DNA from 3 places in the Mesorhizobium oxytropidicola genome. Region 1 is predicted to be linked to each of the others. Evidence: predicted binding sites of a transcription regulator. Region 1 holds the regulator's gene; each other region holds the start of a gene.
The links. Region 1 encodes PhoB, which activates phosphate uptake and scavenging genes when phosphate is short. Its sites were predicted from a motif close to TGTCATNNANCTGTCAT; they were not measured.
Positions count from the first base shown of each region.

Region 2: a site for PhoB is predicted at 1,826-1,842, ahead of AC0V8S_RS14015 (alpha-D-ribose 1-methylphosphonate 5-triphosphate diphosphatase). Genes of this name have one in related genera too.
Region 3: a site for PhoB is predicted at 959-975, ahead of AC0V8S_RS04480 (PhoX family protein). Genes of this name have one in related genera too.

Region 1 is NZ_CM149692.1:1,626,521-1,631,784, reverse strand. It holds gene xylF (D-xylose ABC transporter substrate-binding protein) at 1-417, opposite strand, end outside; gene AC0V8S_RS08195 (ROK family protein) at 688-1,935, shown strand; gene phoB (phosphate regulon transcriptional regulator PhoB) at 2,090-2,779, opposite strand; gene phoU (phosphate signaling complex protein PhoU) at 2,799-3,506, opposite strand; gene pstB (phosphate ABC transporter ATP-binding protein PstB) at 3,532-4,335, opposite strand; gene pstA (phosphate ABC transporter permease PstA) at 4,332-5,183, opposite strand; gene pstC (phosphate ABC transporter permease subunit PstC) at 5,187-5,264, opposite strand, start outside.
Region 2 is NZ_CM149692.1:2,824,041-2,829,304, reverse strand. It holds gene AC0V8S_RS14025 (GMC family oxidoreductase) at 1-794, shown strand, start outside; gene AC0V8S_RS14020 (PfkB family carbohydrate kinase) at 989-1,801, shown strand; gene AC0V8S_RS14015 (alpha-D-ribose 1-methylphosphonate 5-triphosphate diphosphatase) at 2,028-3,254, shown strand; gene AC0V8S_RS14010 (hypothetical protein) at 3,420-3,620, opposite strand; gene AC0V8S_RS14005 (hypothetical protein) at 3,699-3,944, opposite strand; gene AC0V8S_RS14000 (sugar ABC transporter substrate-binding protein) at 4,354-5,264, shown strand, end outside.
Region 3 is NZ_CM149692.1:917,719-922,982, forward strand. It holds gene AC0V8S_RS04470 (response regulator) at 1-6, shown strand, start outside; gene AC0V8S_RS04475 (hypothetical protein) at 206-760, opposite strand; gene AC0V8S_RS04480 (PhoX family protein) at 1,037-3,040, shown strand; gene AC0V8S_RS04485 (hypothetical protein) at 3,177-3,401, shown strand; gene AC0V8S_RS04490 (potassium channel family protein) at 3,411-4,160, opposite strand; partial or broken gene AC0V8S_RS04495 (GNAT family N-acetyltransferase) at 4,223-4,902, opposite strand; gene AC0V8S_RS04500 (MarR family winged helix-turn-helix transcriptional regulator) at 4,899-5,264, opposite strand, start outside.

The sequences.
Region 1 (5,264 bases):
CGCAGCGGCCTGCAAGCGGCCGACTTCCTTGTTGTCGAAGGTCAGGTAGAAGACGTCCTTGTTCTCGATCAGGCGGTCATAGCCGACGACGGGAATGCCTTCGTCCAGGGCCTTCTGCACGGCCGGGCCGATGGCCGAGGCATCCTGCGCCAGGATGATCAGCGAATTGGCGCCCTGCGAGATGAGGCTCTCGACATCGGTAAGCTGCTTGCCGGGATTGGACTGTGCGTCGGCGGAAATGTACTTGTCGCCGGCGGCCTCGATCGCCTTCTTCATCGCGGCCTCGTCAGTCTTCCAGCGCTCTTCCTGGAAGTTGGACCACGAAACGCCAATGACCTTGTCCTTCGCCTGCGCGACCGACGCGAGCGTCAGCGACATGGCGACACCCGCCAGGATGGCGGCTGTGAATCTCTTCATGATATTCCTCCCTGCGCCGCGTATGGCGCGACCAAACTGGCCCTAAGGCCGGCACAGAGGCTCTATTTTTTCGAGCCTCGAAAAACACTGATCCAACACCGGAACGCTGTCAACAACGATTCTGATGGATTTTGATGTCCCTGCGAATTTTTTTCGAGCCTCGGAATAAATAAATGACAGGACGGGCCGCTTCTGCCAGTATTTGACCGTGTCGCACGCGGCGTTTGAGGGGCCGGAGGAACCGCGGCGACCGGGAGGATGTGGGAAAACATGTCGGTCGGAATCCGTCACGACGATCTGCGCCGGCGCAACCGCGCCATGGTGATTGCGGCCGTGCGCCGGGCCGGCCGGCCCTCGCGCACCGAGATCGCCGCGACCACCGGCCTCAGCCATTCGACCATATCGGCGATTTCCTCCGATCTGATCGGTGAAGGCATCCTGGCCGAAGGCAAGCCGAGCGAGGCCGGCTCGCTGAAGCGCGGCAGGCCGCAGGTCGGCCTCGGCCTCAACCCGGAGGCCGCGGCCGTCATGACCGTGGTGCTGTCGCTGAATTTCCTGTCCGTCGCGGTCATCGACTATGCCGGCCAGGTGATATCGGAGGAACAGCGCCGGCTGGACACGCTGACCATGTCGCGCGAGGCGCTGATCGGCGAATGCGTCGCCATCGTGCGGCGCCGCCTCGATGATCCCGATATCGACGTGCGCAGCGTCGCCCGCATCGCACTGGCAATCCAGGGCATCACCGACACCGAGGCCCGGGCGATGCTGTGGTCGCCGATCACGCCACAGACCGACATCGCCTTCGCCGATATACTCGAAGCCGAGTTCGGCATCCCCGCCACCATGGAAAACGACTGCAACATGATGGCGGTGGCGCTGCGCTGGCGCGATCCCGAGCGTTACCGCGACGACTTCATCGCCATCCTGCTTTCGCACGGCATCGGCATGGGGCTGGTGTTGAAGGGCGAGCTGTTCACCGGCACCCATTCCTCGGGCGGCGAGTTCGGCCACATGATCCATCGGCCAGGCGGCGCGCTCTGCCGCTGCGGGCGGCGCGGCTGCGTCGAGGCCTATGCCGGCAACTACGCCATCTGGCGCAATGCCCGGCAGCTCGGTGAGGACACCGAGCCGGTCGCAGATGTCAGCGACGCCCAGATGCGGGCACTGGCCGCGACGGCGCGGGAACGGGACGGGCCCGAGCGCGAAGCCTATCGTAAAGCCGGCGAGGCGCTCGGCTATGGCCTCGGCAGCCTGTTCGCGCTGATCGATCCCGCACCCGTCGCCATGGTCGGCGTCAGCGCCGCCGCCTTCGACCTGATCGAGCCGGCATTGCGCGAGGCGATCGCCCAGACCGCTGGCGGCCAGCACTCGAAATCGATTTCCTTCGACACCGAACCGAACGAACTGCCGCTGATCCGCGAAGGCTGCGCCATGCGCGCACTGACCTTCGTCGACCAGGAGATTTTCGCGCCGGGCGGGCAGGGTAAGTCAGGCGTTGCCGGCAAGAACGTTGCCTGAGTAACGCGCAGGGATATGTTGAGATTCAGGTCAGGCCGAGTCGAGAATGGCGGGTTCCGAGAACCGGAACGGAGCGGACATTTGGGTCCGTGAGTACCGGAAGCGCGGGAAACCGCCATTCGCAGGCCGGCATCACCTGAATATCAGCATATCCCTAATCCTCGCGGATCGCGTAGCCCGCCCCCCGAATGGTCCTGATAACATCGGGCATGCGGCCATTGTTGACCGCCTTGCGCAGCCGGCCGACATGCACGTCCACGGTGCGCTCGTCGATGTAGATCGTCTCGCCCCAGACATTGTCGAGCAACTGGCTGCGCGAGAACACGCGACCGGGATGGCGCATCATGAATTCGAGGAGGCGGAACTCGGTCGGCCCGAGCCGGATCTCGCTCTTCTTGCGATAGACCCGGTGCGATTCGCGGTCGAGCACGATGTCGCCGACCTTGAGCACGCTGGACAGAACTTCCGGCTTGGCGCGGCGCAGCAGCGCCTTGACGCGAGCCATGAATTCCGGCGTCGAGAACGGCTTGACCAGATAGTCGTCGGCGCCGGTCGAAAGGCCGCGCACACGGTCGCTTTCCTCGCCGCGCGCGGTCAGCATGATGATCGGCAGCCGCTCGGTCTCGGGCCGCATCCGCAGGCGCCGGCAGAGTTCGATGCCGGACACCGCCGGCACCATCCAGTCGAGCACCAGAAGGTCGGGCACGTTTTCCTGCAGGCGGATTTCGGCTTCGTCGCCGCGTGTCACCACCTCGACCTGGTAACCCTCCGATTCCAGATTGTAGCGGAGGAGCACGCCAAGCGGCTCCTCATCCTCCACCACCATGATGCGTGGTGCGATCATCGATTGGTTACCCCTGCGCTCAGGCCGCCGGCGCCGACATCGCCGTCTCGTCCTGTTTTGGACGGTTGGCGGGCAGTTGCGTGCCGGTCAGGACATAGTACGCGTTTTCGGCGATGTTGGTCACATGGTCGCCGATGCGTTCGAGATTCTTGGCGCAGAACAGCAGATGCGTGCAAGCCGTGATGTTGCGCGGATCCTCCATCATATAGGTCAGCAGTTCGCGGAAGACGGAGGTGTATTTGACGTCGATGCGCTCGTCGTCGGCGCGCAGCTTCGCCAGCGCGGCGGCATCGCGCGCCGCATACTCTTCGATCACGCCCTGCACCTGGATCAACACCAGCTGCGCCATGGCGTCGATGGAGTGCGAAAGATCGCGCGGCGTGGCGCTGAGCCCGACGGTGCCGACGCGCTTGGCGATGTTCTTGGCAAGATCGCCGATGCGTTCGAGGTCGCCGGCCATGCGGATCGAGCCGACGACATGACGCAGATCGTCGGCCATAGGCTGGCGCTTGGCGATCAGTGTGATGGCGCGGTCGTCGAGCTCGCGCTGGCGCGCATCCATGATGGCGTCGTCGGAGACCACGCGCTGTGCCAGAGCATTGTCGGAATTCAGCAGTGCCTTGGTGGCACCGCCGACCATCGAGCCGGCGAGATCGCCCATGTCGCTGATCAGCCTGCTGATCTGTCCGAGATCCTCGTCGAAGGCTGCGACTGTATGTTCGGCCATGATCCTGGTCCTCGTATGCGTGCGATCAGCCGAAGCGGCCGGTGATGTAGTCTTGCGTGCGCTTCTCGCGAGGCGACGTGAAGATCTTCTCGGTTTTGTCGAACTCGACCAGTTCGCCCAGATACATGAAGGCGGTCTGCTTCGACACGCGCGCCGCCTGCTGCATATTGTGGGTGACGATGACGATCGTGTAGTCGGCTTGCAATTCGTCGATCAGCTCCTCGATCTTGGCGGTCGACAGCGGGTCGAGCGCCGAGGCCGGCTCGTCGAGCAGGATGACTTCCGGCTTCACCGCCACGGTGCGGGCGATGCACAGCCGCTGCTGCTGGCCGCCCGACAGGCTGAGGCCGCTGGCATTGAGCTTGTCCTTGACCTCGGTCCAGAGTGCCGCGCGCTTCAGCGCCTGCTCGACACGGCCGTCCATCTCGGCCTTGCTGATCTTCTCATAGAGCCTGACGCCGAAAGCGATGTTCTCGTAGATCGACATCGGGAACGGCGTCGGCTTCTGGAACACCATGCCGATCTTGGTGCGCAGCAGGTTGAGGTCCTGCGAGCGGTCGAGAACGTTCTGGCCGTCGAGCAGCACCTGGCCCTCGGCGGTCTGCTTGGGATAGAGCTCGTAGATGCGGTTGAAGACGCGCAGCAGCGTCGACTTCCCGCAGCCCGAAGGGCCGATGAAGGCGGTGACGCTGCGTTCGGGCAGCGACAGCGTGATATCCTTCAGGGCCTTCGACTGGCCATAGTAGAAGTTGAGGTTCTTGACCTCGATCTTGGCCTTGGCCACCGCCTCGGCGGCGATCGTCATGTCTGGAGACAACATCTGGCTCATTTGTCCTCTCTGCGTCCGGTCAGGCTGCGCGCAAAGATGCTGAGCGCGAGAACCGTCAATGTGATGATGAGTGCGCCGGTCCAGGCCAGCTGCTGCCATTCCTCGTAAGGGCTGAGAGCGAACTGGAAGATGGTGACAGGCAGGCTGGCCATCGGCGCGTTGAGATTGCTCGACCAGAACTGGTTGTTCAGCGCCGTGAAAAGAAGCGGCGCCGTCTCGCCGGAGATGCGGGCGATGGCCAGCAATATGCCGGTGACGATGCCGGAAAGTGCGGCGCGGTAGGCAACCGAGCGGATCACCACCCAGCGCGGCGCGCCGATCGCGGTGCCGGCTTCGCGCAAGGCGTTTGGCACCAGATTGAGCATGTCTTCAGTGGTGCGCACCACGACCGGGATGACCAGGATGGCAAGTGCGACGGCGCCGGCGATTGCTGAGAAATGCCCCATCGGCCGCACCATCAGCTCATAGACGAACAGGCCGATGATGATCGACGGAGCCGACAAAAGGATGTCGTTGATGAAGCGCACCACGGTGGTGAGCTTCGAGAAGCGGCCGTACTCGGCCATGTAGGTGCCGGCCAACACGCCGATCGGCGTGCCGACGATGATGCCGATGATGGTCATCACGATGCTGCCGTAGATGGCGTTGAGCAGGCCGCCGGCATCGCCGGGCGGTGGCGTCATTTCCGTGAAGACCGACAGTGAGACGCCGGACAGGCCCTTGTAGAGCAGGGCGCCAAGGATCAGCGCCAGCCAGGCAAGGCCGATGCCGGCGGCAACGACGCACAGCGTCATCATCACGCCATTCTTGCGCTTGCGGCTCTGGTGAAGCGATGCGGCTGTCGACATCGGTCAGGCTCCGGTGCGGGCGTCAATGCGCATCAGCATGTAGCGGGCGATGGCAAGGATCAGGAAGGTGATGACGAACAG
Region 2 (5,264 bases), 1.2 Mb from region 1:
GCCTCGGCCCGGCCGAGCATCTGACCGGGCTCGGCATTCCCGTCATCCGCGACATCCCCGCGGTCGGCCGTGACCTGCAGGACCATGTCGCCGCCCCCGTCTATGCGCTGACGCGCCGGCCGATCTCGCTGCTCGGACAAGATCGCGGCCTGCGCGCGCTGCGCCACGGCCTGCAATACCTGATGTTCCGCACCGGCCTGCTCACCTCCAACGTCGTCGAAAGCGGCGGCTTCTTCGACACCGATGGCGATGGCCGGCCCGATATCCAGTTCCATGTCCTGCCGGTGATGATCGAAAGCGCCGAGCACGGCTCGATCGAGCGCCACGGCATGGAGCTCAACCCGTGTGTGCTGCGGCCAAAATCGCGCGGTACGGTCAGCCTGCGCTCGCGTGATGCGGCGGACCCGATCCGCTTCACCACCGGCTTCCTCTCCGACCCGGACGATCTTGCCTTGCTGCTCGCCGGCATGAAGATCGCCCGCACCATCCTGCGCCAGCCGGCACTGCGGGCGGTGGTCGCCGAGGAACTGTCGCCGGGTGCGGACGCCGACCTTTCCGACCAGGCGATATCGGATCACATCCTCGAACACGCCAAGACGGTCTATCACCCCTGCGGCACCTGCCGGATGGGCAGCGACGACGACGCGGTGGTCGACCCGCAACTGCGCGTGCGCGGCGTACCGCGCCTGCGCATCTGCGACGCCTCGATCATGCCGCGCCTGATCAGCGGCAACACCAACGCCCCGGTGATCATGATCGCCGACCGCTGCGCCGATTTTATTTTGGGCGGGTAAAGCGGCTGTTCAAGCCCTGCCGTTCGCAGCCTGTGCCGGCACGTTGAGCAACTGGCTCGTATTATCGATCGAGAACTGCACACGCCCGCTGGCGCTCCGATGGCCGCCAGCCTGCTGTCCCTGGTGCCGGTCATAGTGCTAAGCCTGCTCGCGCAGCGCTTCATCGTCGATGCGCTACGCGAAAAGCAGGGATCATGAGCACAGTCATCGTTATCGGCCATGTCAATTACGACCAGGTCTGGTCGTTGTCCTCGCCCCTCGCCTCGGGCGCGCGCATCGTCTATTCCGGCCGCAGCGTCAGGCTCGGCGGCGGCGGCTTCCACACAGGCACCCAGTTGGCCAGGCTCGGCAACCAGGTCCGGCTGATCAGCAATCTGATGGATGACGACCATGGCCGGGCAGCGCTCGCCAAATTGCAGGCGAGCGGCATCGATACCGGCTACGTTACCCTATGGGCCGGCGAAACGCGGTTCACCGAAATCCTGCTCGAGCCCAATGGCGAGCGCACCATTTTGAACCCCGGCGGCCAGATGCGCCCGCCCTTCGCCGCACCGGAGCCTGTCAGCGGCGACGCCGCCTACCTCAACGCCCTGGTGCTCGATGCCGGCCTCGTTGCCTCGCTGCGGACGATCCCGCTTGTCATTTCGCAGTTTCCGCTGCGCAGCGCCTCGCCTCGCCCGGCCGACATCGTCATCGGATCGCGCGCCGATTTTCCCGGCGAGGACACGCGAGCGATCTGGGAGCGAGCAGCAGTGATCGCCGGCCCTCGCCTGAAGACGCTGGTGCTGACCGACGGAACGCGCCCGATCTCGCTCTATGACGGCAAGGTGCTCAACCACGTCACGCCGCTGAAGCAGGTCTCCGTGCCCGACACGATCGGCGCCGGCGACTGCTTTACCGGGATCTTCCTGCACGGCCTGCTGCAGGGGCTGAGCCTTGAGCTTTCCGCCGAACAGGCCAGCCAGCAAACCGCCGAATGGCTGTCAGAACGATTCCGTACCGGCTGAGACAGGCGGTCCGGCAAGGCCGACTTTCATGAAAATGTCATAAAAATCAAATGGAAACCGGCATTCGAGTGAACTAGAAAACATGTCCTGGAGAGATCGTGATCGAGGCGGCGGCAAGTCGGCGCAATCGTCGCCATGGTCGGCGTCCTCCATCACCCCGACGATGTCGCCGACCTTGTCGCCCGCGAAATCCATCTTGAAACCGCTGCCTTGCAAGAGACATGATATGTGGCTGAGTGAATTCGAAATCGTCCTGCGCGACCGCGTCATTCCGAACGGCGCCGTCAGGATCGAAGACGGCCGGATCGCCGAGATCCGCGACAAGCCCGTCGAGCATGCCGACATAGAGGGTGGCGGCCGCCTGTTGCTGCCTGGCTTCATCGACATGCATGGCGACATGGTGGAGAGGGAAGTCGAGCCGCGCATCGGCGTGCACGTGCCGATGCCGATCGGCATTGCCGAACTCGACAAGAAGCTCGCCTCCTGCGGCATCACCACCGCCTACGCCGCGCTCTCCTTCATCGGCGCCAGCGTCACCAGCGGCGTGCTGCGCTCGGAAGATCACACATCAGCGATCATCGACACCATCGCCGGGATGAAGGACGACCTCCTGGTCGACCATCGCATCCATGCCCGCTTCGAAGTGACCTTCACCCCGGCGATTCCCAGGCTGCAAAAGCTGATGGATGCCGGCAGGCTGCATTTGATCTCGCTGATGGATCACACGCCCGGACAGGGACAGTATCGCGACGTCGAACTCTACATCGCCCGCATCGCCAAGGAACGCGGCATGTCCGTCGCGGACGCATCCGAGGTCGTCGGCAAGCGCATGGCCGGCCGCAACGGCCAGGGCGATGTGCTGAATGCGCTGCAGGACCTGTCGGCCCGCGCGCGGGCTAGCGGCATCGTGCTCGCCTCGCATGATGACGACACGCTGGAAAAAGTGGAACTGGTCCATGGCCTGGGTGCCGCGCTCTCGGAATTCCCGGTGACGCTGGAAGCAGCACAGGAAGCCCGCAGGCTCGGCATGCACACCGCCATGGGCGCCCCCAACGCGCTTCGTGGCGGATCCTATTCCGGCAATCTTTCCGCCCGCCAGGCCTATGAGGCCGGGCTGCTCGACATGCTGGCCAGCGACTATCATCCGGCCTCGATCCTGCCTGCCGTGCTAGGCCTGGCGGAACTGCGGGGCGATGGCCTTGCGGCGGCGACCGCCCTGACCAGCGCCAACCCGGCCGCGGCGCTCGGCCTCACCGATCGCGGCGCCATCGAGCCCGGCCTTCTGGCCGATCTCGTCGTGGCGGACCGCCATCCCGTGCCCCGCGTGCGCGCCACCTTCCGCGCCGGTCGCATGATCTACGGCGATGGCACGCTTGCACAGGCGGGGAGAGTAGAACGCCTTGCCCTCGCCATGGCTGAACGGCTACCGGCTGCCTCGAGGGAAAGCGCGTAGCGCTTTCCCTCGGGAATTTCGTCAAAAGAAAGAGATAGAGCAAGAGCAATTCCAGGAAAGTATGAGCGGTTTTCCCGGGAAAAGTGTGAAACGGCTTTCGCACAGAAGTTGCGTCAAAACAAAGGGTTGGAACAGTTCGCCGTTTCCGTGAAACGTCGAACCGCTCTAAACGTCGAGCACGACCATCATGCCGCGCACCTCGGCCATTTCCAGCAGCATGTCCTGCAGGGTTTCGACGGTTAGCGCCGCACCGGTTATGGCCACCAGCTCGGCGATACTCTCTCTCATGGAAATAACCGCGACTCCGGTTTTCTCGGAAAGCAGCCGTCCGATGGCTGCGCGGATCTGGGCATTCTGGTCAGGCATGATTCCCCCTTCATGCTGGATGACGATATAAGTTTTCTCCAACGGTATGCTTTTTTCGCAACTTCTGCGAGCTTTAGCCTAGGCTTGCAAGCCGTCTTGGTATGTCTGATCTCCATTATTTGTCCGACAGTTGCTCAGCGACGACAGTAACGGCGGCGCCCACGGCTTGCCGTCCGCTTCCATGACCGCAAGCAGGGCCAACGGCACTTCGTGCCGACTGAGCCCGATGAGGGTCTTGTCTTGCACCGTTATCGGCAATTCCGTGGATGTGTCGAAAATGCAGCACGTGCCTGTCGGCTCGTTCAGAATCTCAAAGCGGTCCAATGCAAACCTCTCCGTCCCCTCGGGAGCCCTGTAACGCACGCCCCCATCAGAGGTTGCATGAGGGTGGACGTTTTTTGCGGCAGTGAACCGCGGACCGCACGACATGCGCCCCGACAGGACCGCCATGGCGCCATGGAAATCGCTTCGCACCATTTTAAATCTTGACGCGTGTCAATTTTTTATAAAACATGCGCAAACGCTGATGGGGCTAGGTCAGCGCTCTGGGAGGAGAAATGCCTGGCATGGAAAAGGTCCCGACCGGGTCCGTTGTCCGCGAGACGTTCGGCGCTCGCAGGGCCGGAGGCCGCGCGGCGTCGCCAATCCCGGTATGGCTCTCGCAGCACCAGCCGCGGGCGTCCGTGGGCATGCCGATGAGACACATCAAACAAACAAGAAGCGGAGGAACAAAATGCGTATCTTCAACGGCCTGACGCTTGGCGCGGGCCTGCTGGCAGCCATCATCTCGGCGCCGTCTTATGCCGAGGACGCACCGAAGGTCGCGGCCATCGTCAAGGGCCTCGACAACCCCTTCTTCCAAACCATGCAGAAAGGCATCGAAGAGCAGGGCAAGGCCAGCGGCGTCAATGTCAGCGTCCAGGCCGCCGCCAATATGGGTGACGCCACCGGCCAGGCCGACCGCCTGACCGCCATGGCCATGCAGGACTTCGATTGCTACCTGGTCAACCCGATCAGCGTCTCCAACCTCGTCCAGGCGCTGGTTCCGGTCGCCCAGAAGAAGAAGCCGATCGTCAACATCGACTCGACCATCGACGCCGAACAGGCCAAGGCCGCCGGCTTTGCCGTCTCCACCTATATCGGCACCGACAATGTCGCCGCCGGCGCGCTGGCCGGCGAGGAAATGCTGAAGCTGGTGCCGAAGGGCGGCAAGGTCGCGCTGATTGCCGGTATCGTCGGCGATGTCGGCTCCAATGCCCGCATCAAGGGCTTCAAGCAGGCCGTCGAAGGCAAGCTCGAGGTGGTGGTGATGGTGAGCGCTGACTGGGATCGCGAGAAGGCGTTGACGGCAGCCACCGACATCCTCGCCGCTCATCCGGACCTCGCCGGCTTCTTCGCCGCCAACGACATTATGGCGCTCGGCGTCGAACGCGCCGTGCAGACCTCGGGCAAGGACGTCAAGGTGATCGGCCTCGACGGCATCGTCGATGCGCTGAAGTCGATCGCAGCCGGCGAGCTCTCGGCCACCGTCGCCCAGTATCCCTATGTCGTCGGCGCCATGGGCGTCGAGGCCTGCCAGGCGGCGGTCAAGGGCAAGCAACTGCCCGCCAACGTGCCCGCGCCCGTGCTGCTGATCAACAAGGC
Region 3 (5,264 bases), 710 kb from region 1:
CCCTAGGGCAATTCCAGGCTAGAGCAATTCCAGGAAAAGTGTGAAGCGGCTTTCCCAAGAAAGCGCATAGCGCTTTCTTGGGAATTGCGTCAAAATAATGGGTCAGGCCGTCGCGGAACCGCGCGAGGGCCGGACAAAAACAAGTCACCTCCGCCGGGGGCGGCGGAGGTGACTTGTGAAGCTGGTCGTTGCCTGTTGACCAGCCTCACAAGGCCTTCAGACGGCTGACATCGGCCGGCGTGGCCCGGCGGTCGATGATCGTGCGCCCCAGCGCATCCTTCATCCTGAAACGGCCGTTCTCGATCTTTTCGGTTATGCCGTCGGGATGCGTGACCGTGATCTTGTTGCCGTCTACCTCGACCTTGTCGCCGGTCGTTGCGTTGACATGGCTGGCGCCTTGGTCGTTCTGGCCCTTGCCGGATCCCGTATCGCCGCCACCGTCATCCGTTCCGGAATTGCCGCCGTTTCCATTCCCGTTGCCGTTGTTGCCGCCGCCGCCATTGCCACCGCTGTTGCCGCCGCCATTGCCACCACTGTTGCCGCCGCCATTGCCACCGCCGTTGCCGCCGCCATTGCCACCGCCGTTACCGCCGCCATTGCCACCGCCATTGCCACCGCCTTTGGCAGCCTGTGCGTATGCGGCATCGATTGCAGGGGCGGAGCCGTGCAGGGCAATTCGATAGGGAATAATGGTCAGCGCCAGAGCAGCCGACGAGACGAGCGCAAGCCGGCGACAACGGGCCGTGATCGATCCGTGCATCCTGATCTCCGTCGATTGAGCCGGTGCCCACCCCCAAAGTTGCAGTGCACCCAACAACATCCCCGAAAGATGTAGTGACCGGAAGCGACCTGCGACCGTTGCGGTTGTCCTCCAGGACCTTTGCAAGCGCAAGGTTGGACCAAAGTCTGATGTCGTGCGTGACGGGTCGCCTCGCCTCGGGCATTGGTGCTTGTATGATGTCACGAAAATGTGATCGGCCTGACGTAAGGGGTCGAACAGGCAACAAGCTCCAGCCACTCCAAGCCAGAGGCCCTCATGACCGAACATCGCTCCCCCGACGCCCGATTCCGCACCAGCCTGCTCGAGGAAAACGAAGGACCGGCCATCAACCCCACCGACAACCGCACCATGGGCGATATCATCGCCGCGCGGTTCTCGCGCCGGGGTTTCCTGAAGGGATCACTCGCCGTCTCGGCGATCGCCGCCACCGTCAGCCCGCTGGCCATGATCGCCGCCGACGATGCCCGCGCCGCGGAAGGCTCCGCCTTCAAATTCGACGAGCTCCAGGCCGGCATCGACGACAAGCACCACGTCGCGCCGGGCTATGACGCCGACGTGCTGTTGCGCTGGGGCGATCCGCTGTTTGCCGATTCACCGGAGTTCGACCCGACGAAGCAGTCGGCGCAGGCCCAGGCGAAACAGTTCGGCTACAACAATGACTATGTCGGCTATATCGCGATCGACGGCTCGGCCGAGCACGGGCTGCTGGTGGTCAACCACGAATACACCAACCCGCATCTGATGTTCCCCGGCATCGTTTCGATCGTCGAGAAGGACGGGAAGAAGAAGGCCGAGGTCGCCCCGCTCTCGAAGGAGCAGGTCGATGTCGAGATGGCGGCGCATGGCGGCACCATCGTCGAGATCCGCAAGCAGGGCGGCAAGTGGCAAGTGGTGCGTGACGGCAAGCTCAACCGCCGCATCACCTCCACCACCGAAATGGCGCTCTCCGGTCCGGTCGCCGGCCATGACCGCGTCAAGACCAATGCCGATCCGTCCGGCACCAAGGTGTTCGGCACTTTCAACAATTGCGCCGGCGGCGTCACACCCTGGGGCACCTATGTGATGGCCGAGGAGAACATCCACGGCTATTTCTCCGGCGAACTGCCCGAGGGCCACAAGGAAGCCGCCAACTACAAGCGGCTCGGCATTCCGGAAGGCGCCTATGAATGGGGCGCGCATTACGACCGCTTCAACCTCGCCAAGGAGCCGAACGAACCCAATCGCTTCGGCTGGATCGTCGAGGTCGACGTCAACGATCCGACCTCGACGCCGAGGAAGCGCACCGCCATGGGGCGCTTCAAGCATGAAGGCGCCGAATCGATCGTCGCCAAGGACGGCCGCGTCGTCTTCTATCTCGGCGACGACGAACGCTTCGACTATGTCTACAAATTCGTCACCAAGGGCGCCTTCAACGCCAACGACCATGCCGCCAACAAGGACCTGCTCGACGACGGCACGCTGCATGTCGCCAAATTCGCCGAGGACGGCACGGTCGACTGGCTGCCGATCGTCTTCGGCCAGGGGCCGCTGACGGCGGAAAACGGCTTCGCTGGCCAGGCCGACGTGCTGATCGAGACGCGCCGCGCCGCCGATTTGCTCGGCGCCACCAAGATGGACCGGCCCGAGGACATCCAGCCCAATGGTGTCAACGGCAAGGTCTATGTCATGCTGACCAACAATTCCAAGCGCAAGGCCGACCAGGTCGATGCCGCCAACCCGCGCGCCGAAAATGCCTTCGGCCACATCATCGAGATCACCGAGACCGACGGCGATTTCACCGCCACCAAGGGCAAATGGGAAGTGCTGTTGAAATGCGGCGATCCCTCGGTTGCCGATGTCGGCGCCACCTTCTCGACGGCGACGACGGCCAATGGCTGGTTCGGCATGCCCGACAATTGCGCGGTCGATTCAGCCGGGCGCCTGTGGGTCGCCACCGACGGCCAAGGCCCAAAGGCCACCGGCCGCACCGACGGCCTGTGGGCGGTCGACACCGAAGGGGCCGCGCGGGCGACCTCAAAACTGTTCTTCCGCGTGCCGATCGGCGCGGAAATGTGCGGCCCGCTGTTTGCGCCCGACGACCAGACCGCCTTCGTCGCCGTCCAGCATCCGGGCGATGGCGGCGAGGATCGGGACGGTTTTGGCCGCCCGTCCTACTACGAGGATCCGTCGACACGCTGGCCCGACTTCAAGCCCGACATGCCGGTGCGGCCGTCGGTCGTCGCCATCACCAGGCAAGGCGGTGGCAAGATCGCGGTCTGATCTCAGGCGCCGGCTTGCAGCCTTGGGAGGGGGTTCGGTTCCCGAATGCCCCTCCTTCGGCATGAAGCCTATTCAAGCTCCGGGAAAGACTGGCAATTTACAGGTGGCGCCCTAACTCCTCCTTCAGGAGACCGCCATGTCGAAGTCCGTCTATGATCGTGGCCTGCTCAAGCCCGCCGAAATCGCCAGGCTGCAGCGCGTCTTTGACGAAGCCTGCCTCAAGCGCGAAGCCCACCCCGATTCGCCGCAAGCGCGCGAAATCGCCCTGACCCTGCTTGCGCTCCACAATGCCGGCATGGTCGACGAGGCGATGCTGACGGACGCCGTCGGTTTCCGCCGGCTGGAGCCGAAATCGGCGTGAGATAACGCTTCATTCCGCGGACGTTTGGCTGTCGGTGGGCGGCACGATGGTGGGCGCAACCGGACCGGCGCCCTTAGCGTGGCCGATCACCCATCCCAGCACCACGACGATCAGCCCGAAGGAAAACAGGATTTCGGCAATGGTCGCGATCTTCGCCGTCATCGTCAGTGGTTTGATGTCACCGTAGCCGACGGTCGCCATTGTGACCGCGCTGAAGTAGATACAGTCGACAATTGTTGCCGCGGACGGCACGAAGATAAGCTTGTCGAACCAGTTGACCCAGGGCGACCAGCCGCCCTCCGGCATCGGGCGCAGGAGCCCATCATAGGCGACGCCGTCGGTTAACAGGGCGATGTAGTAGTGAACCGCCGCGAAGAAGATCATCGTGGTCGCAACGAGCTGCAGCACCTGGAAGACCGGCCGCGCAAAACTTCTGAGTTGCGACGCCGACAGGAAGCTGACGAATGTGACGTAGAGGTAGTGGGCCGCGACGATAAGTGTGAGCGGGCCCCAGAGGAAAATCACGGTGAAGGGAAGTACGATGTTGAGCTTTGCGTCAGGCTCAAGACCGCGCCACAGGAAGTCGACAAGGCTGGAGACCACGACGACGCAACAAACCAGCAAGAACGCGACCAGACCGACATAGAGTGCTGCAAGTGGCACAAGCGAGATGGGATGCCGGCTAACGAAATCCAGATAGGCTCGATGGCGATCCCGCGCGGAATGCCATTTTTTGCTTATCCACCGGCCCGCAGCCATAGAGGAGTACCTCCGCTTCCCCGGCAGAATGTACCAACTGCTTGCTTTTTGCACCTCGCCAACTATCCGGCGCGCTGAACCACCGCCACATTTATCGTGCTCCTCAAGCTGAAGCCGATGGACTCGTAAAGCCTTATCGCGCCGGTGTTTGTGGCAAAGGCGTGCAGGTACGGGATTTCGCCGCGTACGAAAATCTGATTGGCCACGAACACGGACAACAGCCGGCCAAGGCCAGCGCCACGAAAATCGGGGTGCGAGCAGACGCCGCTGAGTTCGGTATAGCCCGGCTGCTTCATGCGCTCGCCGGCCATCGCCACCAACCTGCCCTCGACCTTCACGCCCCAGAAGGCGCCGAGGCTCAAGGCCCTGATGTGAACGGGCCGGGCTTGGTGAGCGATGCCAGGGCCAGCATTTCGGCCGTGTCGTTACGTGTCAGGGGCTGGACGCGCTCGTCCGAAACGGTCTGCAATGGCGCGCCGGCGACCATCTGCACAGCGTCGGCGGTCGAGATCGCCGCGAGGCCCGACGGAAGAACAATGGTGTCGGCTTGCGCCATGATGACGCTCTCATCAGGGCCAACGAGTTCGCCGAGCGCCTGCAGGCTTGCGGCGTCGTCGGCAGCGGTGGCGGCAAACAGGGCGATGGACGGGGAATAGCGCCTGGCAAGCTTGCCGCCTTGCGCGAAGGCCTGATGCCGCGTCTCAAGCGCGCTCCAGACGGGTCGGTCGAGAACATGTTTCATTGCACGGCGCCCTTTTTGACACGACGATCGAGCGGGGCTGTGGCCAGCCCATCCTCGATGGCAGCGAGTTGATCGAGAAGCGGCCCGGAAAGATCCCGGCACAGATCCGCGACGGCGTTCTCGATGCGTGGCCACACATCCCGTTTCGCGACATCGACCAGGCGCTGGCCCTTGCCGGTCAGCGAGACCATCCGCCGCCGCTGGTCATCTTGCGACTGAATGGTTTCGACCAGCCCCAGCTCGGCCAGAAGCGACACGCTTCTTGTCACGCCCGGCTGTGTCAGCCCGAGCGATTGCGCCAGCTCGCCGACGGCCAGCGGTCCCAGCCTGTCGAGTGCGGCCAGCAGGGGGTACTGGCTCGA